DNA from 3 places in the Roseateles sp. T103 genome. Region 1 is predicted to be linked to each of the others. Evidence: predicted binding sites of a transcription regulator. Region 1 holds the regulator's gene; each other region holds the start of a gene.
What was found. The regulator LexA, encoded in region 1, represses DNA repair genes until DNA is damaged. The targets are predictions, from matches to a motif close to ACTGTATNNNNATACAGT.

Region 1 (4,273 bases):
TCTCTCGGGCGGCGAGAAGGCGCGCCTGGTGCTGGCGATGATCGTCTGGCAGCGCCCCAACCTGCTGCTGCTCGACGAACCGACCAACCACCTGGACCTGCAGACGCGCGAGGCGCTATCGATGGCGCTCAACGAGTTCGAAGGCACGGTGATGCTGGTCAGCCATGACCGCGCGTTGCTGCGCGAGGTCTGCGACGAGTTCTGGCTCGTGGCCAAGGGCGCGGTCGGGCCCTTCGACGGCGATCTGGACGACTACCAGCGCTGGCTGCTCGAGACGGCCAAGGAGGCGGCGCGCGAACTCAAGGCGGCGGCAGCCACGACTGCCGCGACGCCCTCAGCCGCTACCGCCGCGCCCAGCGCCGGCAGCAGCGGCCAGTCCCGGGAGGAGCGCAAAGCAGCGGGGCAGGCCCGTCAGCGCCTGGCTGAGCAGACCCGCCCCTTGCGCAAGGAAATGGAAGCTCTGGACGGCAAGCTGCACAGCCTGGCCGCCGAGCGCCAGACTCTGGAGGACGAACTGTCCAGCGGCAGCTGCTCGGCGGGCCGCATCGCCGAAGTCGGACGCCGACTGAAGGCGATAGGCGACGACATTGAGGCCGCGGAGATGCGCTGGCTCGAACTGGGCGAACAGATCGAGGCCCTTCAGGCGACGAACTGATCGCGGCGGTTATGGGTTGCGGCCCAGCAGTTCCAGCAACAGCGCGATGCGCGCCTTCACCGGCCCGAGCGCACCCGCGCTGCGGAACGGCCGCCCATGCTGGGCAGGCAGGATGACGGGCCCGGCATCGCAGCGGGTGCTCAGCCAGACTTCAACGCCCTGAGCCTGCGCGCGCAGCAATGCGGACTCCAGCGCGTTGGACAGCGTGCCGTTGCCTGTTCCGGCGACAACGATGCCATCGACGCCGCTGGCCAGCAGTGCATCAACGACGGCTCCATCGGCGCCCACGTGATTCAGCACGATCTGCACCCGCGGCCAGGATTGAGCCGGGCGCAAAACCGTGCCAAGTCCCACGCCTGCCTCTGCATCTGGCCATGGGCAAAGCGCGCGGACAACCCCCTCCTCGATCACTGCCATCGGCCCGCCTTCGGCCGAAGCAAAGGCGTTGACACGATAGCTATGCACCTTGCGGACCGCGTCGGCCGCATGTACCGCACCCGCAAACGCGCACAGCACGCCGGTCGCGCCGGGCTGTGATGCGACACGAACCGCGTCGAGCAGGTTCTGCGGGCCGTCTGCCAGCAGGGCTGTCGCCGGGCGCATGGCCGCGGTGAGCACGACCGGCTTCCGAGGAGCGAGCACACGCTGAAGGAAGTAGGCCGTCTCCTCCAGCGTATCGGTGCCATGGGTCACGACGATGCCTTGGACCTCGGGCCGATCCAGATGCCGCTGCACAGCCTGGGCAACCCGTTGCCAGGTTGCGAAGTCCATGTCCTTGCTGTCGATCTGCGCCACCTGCTCGCATTCGAGCGAAAAGCTGGCCAGCTGCGGCACAGCGCGCACCAAATGTCCGACGCCGAGCTGCGCGGCGCTGTAGCCGATGTTGTCCGCCGCATCGGCTGCAGTGCCGGCGATGGTGCCTCCGGTGCCAAGGATCACGAGCATGCAGCCCCCTTCGGTAAAGTCTGCTGTACATTCATACAGATACTGGATATATACTCAGCCAGGCATCCATCTCATCGGGTGCAGCGAGAGAGGACAACGTGGACGACATCGCCAAAGATCAAGCCAACGGAAACGAGATGCGCCTGACCGCGCGGCAGCAGCAGATCCTTGATCTGGTGCGTGAAGCCATTGAGCGCACGGGTGCGCCGCCGACACGCGCAGAGATTGCCGCTGAACTCGGTTTCCGTTCCGCGAATGCTGCCGAAGAACATCTGCAGGCACTGGCCCGCAAGGGTGCGATCGAACTCGTCGGCGGCACATCGCGCGGCATACGTTTGAAGTCGGACACGTTGAAGCAGGTTCACCAGGCCCGCATGGCTCGCGAAGCGGCCAATCAGCAGTTCGAACTGCCGCTGGCCGGCCTCGCGCAGCTGACGCTGCCACTGGTTGGTCGCGTCGCAGCCGGTCAACCGATTCTCGCCCAGGAACATGTGGAGCAGACCTATACGCTTGAGGCCGGCATGTTCGAGCGCAAGCCCGATTTCCTGTTGAAGGTACGCGGCATGAGCATGAAGGACATCGGCATCATGGACGGGGATCTGCTGGCCGTGAAGCAGGCGCGGGACGCAAAGAACGGGCAGATCGTCGTTGCACGCATCGGCGAGGAAGTCACGGTCAAACGCTATCGGCGCAACCGCGAGCAGATCACCCTGCTGCCCGAGAACGAAGATTTCGAGCCCATCGTGGTCGGACCCGAGGACGAGTTCTGCATCGAAGGTCTTGCGGTGGGATTGATCCGACCGCAGTTCAACGCTTGAGTCGAATAAGGACCTGCTCATCATGATGAAGGCCCGCCATTTTGAAGACTGCTTCACGCTGGAGCAGATTCCGAACGTCGGTCCGGCGGTCGCCGCCGATCTTCGTGCGCTGGGCGTGCAACGCCCAAAGGATCTGCGGCGACACGACCCCTACGCGCTTTACCAGCGCTTGTGTCGCCAGACTGGCACGCGACACGACCCTTGCATGCTCGATACCTTGATGGCAGCTGTGGACTTCATGGCCGGCGGTCCGCCACGTCCCTGGTGGCACTTCACCGAGCAGCGCCGCCAGCGCTATGGCGCTGTTTGATCGGCGAGCCGGCAGTTCGCCGGTCTCATTGGAATGAGTAGGCAACAGAAAAAAACCCCAGAGCTTGCGCACTGGGGTTTTCATTTTTTGGCGGAGTGGACGGGGCTCGAACCCGCGACCCCCGGCGTGACAGGCCGGTATTCTAACCAACTGAACTACCACTCCAATACCGTAAAGGGTATTGAATAAGTTTCGCAATCCGCTGAGATACTCTCTCAGCCAACTGCCAAGCCTTATTAAACTTGGCGTCCCCTAGGGGATTCGAACCCCTGTAGTCACCGTGAAAGGGTGGTGTCCTAGGCCTCTAGACGAAGGGGACTAATCCTTCTTTTCGCGAACTCATCCGACTGCGCGCCCCGCCAGCCCGAAGGCTATTGGTGGAGGTAAGCGGGATCGAACCGCTGACCTCTTGCATGCCATGCAAGCGCTCTCCCAGCTGAGCTATACCCCCGCGAAGTCTTTTCTGACTTCCCGAGCGACTCGCGCCGTCGAGTTGATTCCGACTCAAAAATACAAACGGCCAAATGAATGGCCGTTTGCTATGCAAACCTTGGCGGAGTGGACGGGGCTCGAACCCGCGACCCCCGGCGTGACAGGCCGGTATTCTAACCAACTGAACTACCACTCCGCGTGGGATAAGTTTCGCAACCCATCGAGAATATATCCCGACAAATTGCCAAGCCTCATCAAACTTGGCGTCCCCTAGGGGATTCGAACCCCTGTAGTCACCGTGAAAGGGTGGTGTCCTAGGCCTCTAGACGAAGGGGACTAATCCTTCTTCATGACTTGAACTGCGCGCCACCTCAGCCCTAGGGCTCTTGGTGGAGGTAAGCGGGATCGAACCGCTGACCTCTTGCATGCCATGCAAGCGCTCTCCCAGCTGAGCTATACCCCCTTTGAAACCTTAGCTGCAGTTTGTGCAGTTCAGTTTCTTCGGTGTCGCGCTGTTCAAGCGAGACCGAAAGTATAAAGGTTTTTTCATGCACTGCGCAAGCGTTCGATCACAACTTCTTTGCTAAACAGCTCAAGCACCGCATCCAACGAAGGCGTCTGGGCACGACCGCAGACAGCGACGCGCACGGGCATGGCCAGCTGAGGCATCTTCAGCCCGTGTTTGCCGAGCGCTTCCTTCAGCGCCGCCTGAATCGAGACCTTGTTCCAGTCGATGCTGAGCAGCATGTCAGCGAGCTCTCGCAAGACCGGCTTCACCGCATCGGTCAAGTGCGTCGTGACGTCCTCCTGGGTGGGCTGAACCGGTGAGAAGTACATCGCCAGCCAGTCCGCCAGTTCCACCGTCGTTCCGCAGCGATCCTTGAACAGCGCGCACATCGTCTCCATCGCAGCGTTCGCTTCAGCCACAATGCCACGTCGGTGCAACTGTTCTGAGACAAGGCGTGCCAGGCGGCCGTTATCAGCAGTCTTGATGTACTGGCCGTTCACCCACACCAGTTTGGCCGGGTCCCACTGTGCTGGACTTCTGGACAAGTGGCTGCCGTCGAACCACTGAACCAGTTGCTGGCGACTGAACAGTTCTTCGTCTCCATG
Region 2 (4,273 bases), on a different contig from region 1:
TGGTGCTGATCGGGCTGATGCGCTTCGACGCGCGCGACGTGAAAGGCTTGCGTTATGCGCATGAGGCCATGCTGCAGGAGATCGAGCGCGACCGCTTCTCGGAGCGCACACGGCGCTTCGGCCTGGTCTACCAGGTGCTGCGCGAAACGATGGAAGGCCGCGGCTCTCAAGCGATGACGGCGCTCGCCAAGTACACCGCGGAAATGGAGGCGCCCGACTTCGACCTCGAAGCCGCCAGCCTGCTCATCGGGCTGTGGGCGAGGCTGCGCAAGCGCGGCGCTCAGATCGACGGCATGGAAGCCGGCCTCGAAACCCTGGGGCTGCGCTACTGCACGACCAAGTCGGCGACGGAAATCCTCGTTGCCATGACCGAAGGCGACGAGGCCGCTGCCAGCCAGCTGCGCGACGCACATGTGAAGGTCTTCGGCATCGCCGAAACGGCAATGCGCCACTCGCTGCGCGGAGGCGCGGAGACAGCGGTTCGCCTGCTCATCGAGCAGGGCGAGGCCACGCGCAATGCCAAGCTGATCGACATGGCCAAGCTGGTGCTCAAGCGCCACGAAGAGAAGATCAGCTGTGCCCAGGCGCTGCAGGAGCAGATCACCACGCTGCAGGAGCGCTATGTGCTGCCGCTCGGCGGCGCAGCCACGCGCATCGGCCAGGCCAGAGCCGCCGGCGCCCTGGCGTTGCGCGTCTGAGCCGCCGGGCCGGCAACCTCAGAACAGCTCCCCTTGCCCTGCAAGGGCGGCAGGACGACGAAACTGCCCGAAGTCGAGCGCCAACTGGTCGCGATTCAAACCCAGCCTGGCGCAGGCCTTGCGCATGCGTTGCTGCATCAACTCGGCCCAAACGCCTTCGCCGCGCATGCGGCTGCCGAAGCGTGGGTCGTTGTCGCGCCCGCCGCGCATCTCGCGCAAGCGCGCCATGATGCGCTCGGCGCGATCTGGCTGATGCTGCTGCAGCCAGTCCTGGAAAAGCGGCGCCACTTCCCAGGGCAGACGCAGGGGAATGCTGAAGGCGCTGCGCGCGCCCGCCTCCGCAGCGGCCTCGAGAATACGCTCGAGCTCGGGCTCGTTGAGAAAGGGAATCAGCGGCGACACACTGACGCCTACCGGCACACCCGCCCCCGCCAGCGCCCTGATCGTGCGCAGGCGGCGCTGCGGCGAGGCGGCTCTGGGCTCCAAGGTTCTCGCCAGTTCGGCATCCAGCGTAGTTACCGAGACATAGACCGCCACAAGGCCGCGCGCTGCCATCGGAGCAAGGAGGTCGAGATCACGCTCGACACCCGCCGACTTGGTGACCAGCGAGAACGGGTGTCGGCATTCGGCCAGCAACTCGACGATGGCGCGGGTCAGTCGCAGCCGGCGCTCGACCGGCTGATAGGCATCGGTCGCCGTGCCCAGGCACAGGGAACGGGGTTGATAGCTCGGGCTGGCCAGGCTCTCGCGCAGGCGCTCGGCCGCATTGATCTTGGCAACGATGCGTGTCTCGAAGTCCAGGCCCGGCGACAGGTCCAGGTAGGCGTGCGTCGGTCGGGCGAAGCAGTAGATGCAGCCATGCTCGCAGCCGCGATACGGGTTGATGGAAAGGTCGAAGGCAATGTCGGGGGACTGGTTGCTGCTGAGAATGCGCCGCGCCTGTTCCTCGATGATCTGCGTGCCCGGGCCCAGCGGCTTCTCGGCAGCCAGTTGCTCCAGACTGCCCCAGCCATCGTCGTGCTGCTCACGCAGATCCTGCTCGAAACGATGGGCGATGGCCCAGGCGCTGCCCCTTCCCTTGAGCGCTTCCGGCCGCAGATAGAGCGGCGGAGCAGACTTGATCGACGATTTCGGACTCGCGGACATACTGTATGTTTATACAGATATCAGCGGTTGTCCATTCCAAATGAATAGACCGGCGCGCGGCCGGTCTCGCTTGAGCATTCCCTCGCACAGCAAGGCGCGCGCTTGCTCAGTACTCGTCGCCGCCCGAGTAGCCAGGCGCCAGGTTCTCGAACTTGGTGTGCATGCGCTGGAAGGCCAGCTTCACCGTGCCCACCGGACCGTTACGCTGCTTGGCGATGATGATCTCCGCGACACCCGGCTCCTTGCACTCGTCCTTGGTGTAGTACTCGTCGCGGTAGATGAACATGATGATGTCGGCATCCTGCTCGATGGCGCCGGACTCGCGAAGGTCGGACATCATCGGCCGCTTGTCCGGCCGCTGTTCCACCGAACGATTGAGCTGCGAGAGCGCAATCACCGGACAACCCAGCTCCTTGGCCAGCGCCTTCAGGCCCCGCGAGATCTCGCCCAGCACGGTGGCACGGTTTTCCTCGTTGCCACCGTTGCCGCTCATCAGCTGCAGGTAGTCGATGATGATCAGGCCCAGCTTGCCGCTGATGCGCGCCTGGCGGCGCGCGCGGGCACGTACCTCGCTGGGCGACAGACCCGGGCTCTCGTCGATGTAGATCGGCGCCTTGCCGAGCTTGTCCACAGCTTCGGACAGACGCCCCCATTCGTCGTCGGCGAGACGGCCGGTGCGCAGATGGCTCTGATCGATACGACCGATCGAGCCGACCATACGCAGCGCCAGCTGCGCCGCACCCATTTCCATCGAGTAGATGACGACCGGCAGGCCTTCGTTGATAGCAACACTCTCGCCGATATTGATCGCAAACGCGGTCTTGCCCATCGATGGTCGGGCCGCCAGCACGATCAGGTCGCCGGGCTGCAGTCCGGCGGTCATGCGGTCCAGATCGTAGAAGCCGGTGCGCACGCCGGTGACGTCCTCGGCCCCCTGCTCGGCCAGTTCGTTGACTCGATCGATCAGCTGCACGACCAGCTGATCCATGCTCTGGAACCCCTGCCGGCTGCGCGAGCCTTCCTCGCCGATGCGGAAGATCTTGCCTTCGGCCTCGTCGAGGATCTGCGTCACCGCACGGCCCTGCGGATTCAGCGCCGCGGTGGCGATCTCGTCCGAGGTGGCAACCAGCTTGCGCAGGATGGCGCGCTCACGCACGATCTCGGCATAACGCCGCAGATTGGCGGCACTGGGCACGCTCTGCGCCAGCGCATTCAGGTAGGCCAGACCGCCGCACTCCTCGGCCTTGCCCAGCGAGGTCAGCTCTTCGAAGACCGTCACCACGTCGGCGGGCTTGCCGGCGTTGACCAGCTTGCCGATGGCCGCGAAGACCTGCTTGTGCTCGTAGCGGTAGAAGTCGGAGTCGGTCAGCAGGTCCGCGGCGCGATCCCAAGCGGAGTTGTCGATCAGCAGGCCGCCCAGCACGCTCTGCTCGGCCTCGACCGAGTGCGGCGGCACCCGCAGGCGCGCAACCTCGTCGTCTTGCGAGCCACCCGAAGAACCAGGAGAAGAGAAGATCGCTGACATGGCGGACCAACTGTCCACAGCCTCTGTGTGCAAGCCTGTGGAGAAAGTGTTCAAGACCTGGGGTTACAGCGGGATAACTGCGCCCCCAGAAGACAAAAAGCCGACGACTCGGAAGTCATCGGCTTTCTCGATCGTTGCAGCACTAGGGCTGCAGCGCATTAGGGCTTACTCGGCCTCGGCCACCACCTGAACGGAGACTTCCACCACCACGTCGGTGTGCGGAGCCACGCTCACGGGGAACTCGCCCACCGCCTTCAACGGGCCGTTGGGCATGCGGATCTGCGCCTTCGCGACCGCGAAGCCCATCTTGCCCAGTGCCTCAGCGATGTCGGCATTGGTGACGGAACCGAACAGGCGGCCGTCCACACCCGCCTTCTGGCTGATGCGCACGGTCTTGCCGTTGATGCTCTCGCCCAGGGCCTGGGCAGCAGCCAGCTTCTCGGCGGCAGCCTTCTCGAGCTCGGCGCGGCGGGCTTCGAATTCCTTGATCGCGGCCTCGGTGGCGCGGCGCGCCTGCTTGGTCGGGATCAGGAAGTTGCGGGCATAGCCGTCCTTGACCTTGACGACGTCGCCGAGGTTGCCGAGGTTGGCCACTTTTTCAAGCAGGATCACTTGCATGGTGCTGGCTCCTCTTAGACCTTGTGCTGATCAGAGTACGGCAGCAGGGCCAGGAAGCGAGCACGCTTGATGGCCACGGTCAGCTGACGCTGGTAGAAAGCGCGCGTGCCAGTCAGGCGTGCGGGCGTGATCTTGCCGTTCTCGCCGATGAAGTCGCGCAGCGTGTCCACGTCCTTGTAGTCGATCTGCTCGACACCTGCGACGGTGAAACGGCAGAAACGCTTGCGACGGAACAGCAGCGATTGTTGGTTGCGCTTGGGTTTGCGGTCCTTGGAGAACCGACCTT
Region 3 (4,273 bases), on a different contig from region 1:
CGACCAAGCGGCCATAGGCCTCGCCGTGCTGGTCGCAGGCGCCTGGGTAGGGAATCCAGTGTGTTTCAGAGCGGGCCTCGATGATGTTCGCCTTGGCATCGATGCACAGCAGCAGGCGCATGGCGTGCAGCGGATCGCTGGCAGAGCGCATGCCGCCGGCCACCGGGAAGTCGCGTGGCTTGGTGTCCTGCAGCGAGGCTTCGACGTCGAAGCAGCCGTCCTGACGCGCAAACACCTGCACGTCGATGGCACGACGGTGCAGCAAACGGCGTTCGGCGGGCTGCTGGGACAAGGACATGGTCGGTATTCGCAGGCGAAACGCACCGCCGTCGACGCAGGGGCAAGCCGCGTGCGGGCGCTTTTGCACAGTCCGCCAATGTAGCATGCTGCGCTGCGGCAAAGGCTTACAGCAGGCTTCCAGTGGGCGGTCGGCGCGCTGTGCGGTCACCGTACAAAGGCGGCACCAGTCAGTCTTCGTCAGCCCGCAGCACGCGTCGGATGGTGTCTGAGGAAAAGCCGCGCGTGGCAAGAAAACGCATCTGCCGTGCGCGGTCGGCGGCTTCGACAGGCAGCTGCGCGCCGAACTTGCGCCGGCGCACCTCGGCGGCGCGCTGCACTTCGCTGTCGCGCAGCGCCGCCATGCTTGAATCGTCAGGACTCAGACCGTGCTGGGCCAGCTCCTGCCGTATCCGCGCGTTGCCCCATCGCTGGGCGCGGGCCTGGATGCGAGATTCGACAAAGCGCTGCTCGTCCAGAAAGCCCTCGGCCTGCAACCAGCCGAGCAGCTGCTCCACCTGCTCGGAGGCTGCCTGTCCATGGGCCTCATCGTCTTCAGCCGCTTCATCGCCCGCTGGGCCTTCGGCGCGATCACCCGCCTGCTGACGCGCGATGCGCAGCAGCTTGCGACGCATCTCGACGATGCTCTGATCGCGCTGCGCCAGCAGCGCGATGGCACGCATCTTCAGCGACAGGCCCGATCCGCCGGAGCGCGAGGCCATGCCGCAGGTATCACTCGCCGCTGTCGGCCGCTTGCGGCAGCGGCGCCACGCCCAGCGATTCGCGGATCTTGTTCTCGATCTCGTGGGCGAGATCGGGGTTCTCGCGCAGGAATTCGCGCGCGTTGTCCTTGCCCTGGCCGATCTTCTCGCCGTTGTAGGCATACCAGGCGCCGGACTTGTCCACCACCTTGGCCGTGACCCCCAGGTCGATGATCTCGCCCTCGCGGCTGATGCCTTCGCCATAGAGGATGTCGAATTCGGCGGTCTTGAACGGTGGCGAGACCTTGTTCTTCACCACCTTGACCTTGGTCTCGGAGCCGATGACGTCCTCACCCTTCTTGATCGAGCCGATGCGGCGGATGTCCAGGCGGACCGAGGCATAGAACTTCAGCGCATTGCCGCCAGTGGTGGTCTCCGGGCTGCCGAACATCACGCCGATCTTCATGCGGATCTGGTTGATGAAGATGACCGTGCAGTTGGTCTTCTTGATCGTGGCGGTCAGCTTGCGCAGTGCCTGGCTCATCAGGCGGGCTTGCAGGCCGGGCAGCGCATCGCCCATTTCGCCTTCCAGCTCGGCCTTGGGCGTCAGCGCAGCGACCGAGTCGACGACGATCAGGTCCACCGAGCCGGAGCGCACCAGCGCATCGACGATCTCGAGCGCCTGCTCACCGGTGTCGGGCTGGCTGATCAGCAGGTCCTGCAGATTGACGCCGAGCTTCTGCGCGTACTGGATGTCCAGCGCATGTTCGGCATCGATGAAGGCCGCAGTGCCGCCGAGCTTCTGCATTTCGGCGATGACCTGCAGCGTCAGCGTGGTCTTGCCCGAGGACTCGGGGCCGTAGATCTCTATCACCCGACCGCGAGGCAGGCCGCCGACGCCCAGCGCGATGTCCAGACCCAGTGAGCCGGTGGAAACCACTTGGATGTCTTCGATGACTTCGCCCTCGCCCAGGCGCATGATCGAGCCCTTGCCGAACTGCTTTTCGATCTGGGCCAGCGCGGCTTGCAGAGCCTTGGCTTTTTCGGCGGCGGCAGCGGTATTGGGTTTCACGGGGGCGTCCATATGTTCTCCTCGGTAGGCTGGGCGCATTATGGCGCAATCTGTATGTTTGTACAGTAGTTGCAGCAAGTGCTGCTGCCAAGTCCTGTCAGCAGGGCGAGGTCCATAAAATCGAGGACTGAACGCCAGAGGCGCCGCAACGACAGCGCGCCCGATAACCACGGAGACAGCTCATGCGAATTCTCATTGCCGAAGACGACCAGGTGCTGGCCGATGGTTTGTTGCGCTCGCTGCGCGCGTCCGGTTATGCGGTGGATCAGGTCAGCAGTGGCAGCGAGGCGGATGCGGCGCTGGCTTCGCATGAATTCGACCTGGTGATCCTCGATCTCGGTCTGCCGCGGCTGCATGGTCTGGAAGTGCTGCGCAAGCTGCGCACGCGTGGCTCGGCCACGCCGGTGCTGATCCTCACCGCGGCCGACAGCGTCGAGCAGCGCGTCAAGGGCCTGGACCTGGGGGCGGACGACTTCATGGCCAAGCCCTTCTCGCTGCAGGAACTCGAGGCGCGCGTGCGCGCGCTGACGCGCCGCGGTCTGGGCACGGCCTCCAGCGTGATCAAGCATGGCCCGCTGTCCTTCGACGCCACCGGCCGCGTGGCCTATATCAACGACCAGATGATCGAGCTGTCGGCGCGCGAGCTCTCGCTGCTCGAGGTGCTGCTGCAGCGCGCCGGTCGCCTGGTCAGCAAGGATCAGCTGGTCGAGCGCCTGTGCGAATGGGGCGAAGAGGTCAGCAACAATGCGATCGAGGTCTACATCCATCGCCTGCGCAAGAAGATCGAGCAGGGGCCCATCCGCATCGCCACCGTGCGCGGCCTGGGCTACTGCCTGGAGAAAGTGCCGGGCTGAGCGCCGGCCGGACAGTCCGATGGAGCGCGGCCCGGCTGTCCGATACGCCTCTCGCTAAATGGCCCAGAACCGCGAACAACGCTCCCTCTTCGGCGAGATTCTCGACTGGCTGCTGGCGCCCTTGCTGGTGATCTGGCCGGTCAGCGTGGCGCTGACCTGGCTGGTGGCGCAGGGCATCGCCGGGCGCCCGTACGACCGCGAGCTCGGCGAGATGGCGCGCAATCTCGGCCTGCAGGTCGCGGCCGTGCCGCTGGAGGGCGCCAAGCGCTCGCGCTACGCGCTGGCGCCGGAGGCTGCGGCGCTGCTGCGCGCCGATGGCAACGACACGGTCTATTACCAGGTGCTGGGGCTGCGCGGCGAACTGCTCAGTGGCGACGCGCAGCTGCCGGTGCCCGAGGCCGAGCCGGGCCAGACCATCGTTCCCTGGCGGCTGCTCTATCGCGACGACGAGGTCGCTGGCGAGCCGGTGCGCGTGGCCTATCTGTGGGTGGCGCCCGAGGGCATGGCTGGCAGCACGCAGATGATGTTCGTGCAGGTGGCCGAGACCCTGGGCAAGCGCGCGCGGCTGACCAACGACATCATCAAGGGCGTGATCCTGCCGCAGTTCGTCATCCTGCCGCTGGCGGTGCTGCTGGTGTGGATGGCGCTGGTGCGCGGCATCGCGCCGCTCAACGAGCTGCAGCGGCGCATCCGCTCGCGCGAGAGCTCGGACCTGAGCCCCATCGACGAGCGCCATGTGCCCGACGAGGTGGCGCCGCTGGTGCGCGCGATCAACGACCTGCTCGAGCGCCTGGACCAGTCGCTGAGCGCGCAGAAGCACTTCCTGGCCGACGCCGCGCATCAGCTGAAGACCCCGCTGGCCGGGCTGCGCACGCAGGCCGAATTCGCACAGCGCGAGATCGACGAGGGCCGCAGCTCGCCAGCTGAGCTCAAGCGCTCGCTGCAGCAGATCGCGCTGTCCAGCCAGCGCGCCGCGCACATGGTGAACCAGCTGCTCGCGATGGCGCGCGCCGAGGATCAGGAGCATGCGCTGCGCCGCAGCGAGGTCAATCTGGCCGAACTGGCCATCGAGACGGTGCGCGACTTCGTGCCGCGGGCGATGGACAAGCGCATCGACCTTGGCTACGAGGGACCGGACGAGGAGCACAGCATGCTGCGTATCCACGGCCAGCCCCTGCTGATCCGCGAGCTGATCCGCAACCTCGTCGACAACGCGCTGCTCTACACGCCGTCGGGCGGCACGGTCACGGTCCGGGTCGTCGAGGACCCCTTCGGCCAGGTGACGGTGCTCCAGGTGGAGGACTCTGGACCAGGCATTCCGGAGAGCGAGCGCGAGAAGGTCTTCCAGCCCTTCTACCGCGCGCTGGGCA

Region 2: AC2EBS_RS07035 (PA0069 family radical SAM protein) is a predicted target of LexA. The motif match lies at 1,845-1,862, and genes of this name have one in related genera.
Region 3: recA (recombinase RecA) is a predicted target of LexA. The motif match lies at 2,099-2,116, and genes of this name have one in related genera.

Annotation. Positions count from the first base shown of each region.
Region 1 covers NZ_JBXVVS010000001.1:917,805-922,077, reverse strand. The annotation lists gene AC2EBS_RS04045 (ATP-binding cassette domain-containing protein) at 1-655, shown strand, start outside; gene AC2EBS_RS04040 (asparaginase) at 665-1,600, opposite strand; gene lexA (transcriptional repressor LexA) at 1,738-2,418, shown strand; gene AC2EBS_RS04030 (helix-hairpin-helix domain-containing protein) at 2,441-2,728, shown strand; tRNA gene AC2EBS_RS04025 (tRNA-Asp) at 2,817-2,893, opposite strand; tRNA gene AC2EBS_RS04020 (tRNA-Glu) at 2,972-3,047, opposite strand; tRNA gene AC2EBS_RS04015 (tRNA-Ala) at 3,104-3,179, opposite strand; tRNA gene AC2EBS_RS04010 (tRNA-Asp) at 3,280-3,356, opposite strand; tRNA gene AC2EBS_RS04005 (tRNA-Glu) at 3,422-3,497, opposite strand; tRNA gene AC2EBS_RS04000 (tRNA-Ala) at 3,548-3,623, opposite strand; gene gltX (glutamate--tRNA ligase) at 3,707-4,273, opposite strand, start outside.
Region 2 covers NZ_JBXVVS010000002.1:128,804-133,076, forward strand. The annotation lists gene AC2EBS_RS07030 (response regulator) at 1-698, shown strand, start outside; gene AC2EBS_RS07035 (PA0069 family radical SAM protein) at 717-1,844, opposite strand; gene dnaB (replicative DNA helicase) at 1,951-3,369, opposite strand; gene rplI (50S ribosomal protein L9) at 3,535-3,987, opposite strand; gene rpsR (30S ribosomal protein S18) at 4,002-4,273, opposite strand, start outside.
Region 3 covers NZ_JBXVVS010000007.1:99,915-104,187, reverse strand. The annotation lists gene AC2EBS_RS17455 (DUF2889 domain-containing protein) at 1-298, opposite strand, end outside; gene AC2EBS_RS17450 (regulatory protein RecX) at 468-998, opposite strand; gene recA (recombinase RecA) at 1,009-2,061, opposite strand; gene AC2EBS_RS17440 (response regulator) at 2,232-2,903, shown strand; gene AC2EBS_RS17435 (sensor histidine kinase) at 2,962-4,273, shown strand, end outside.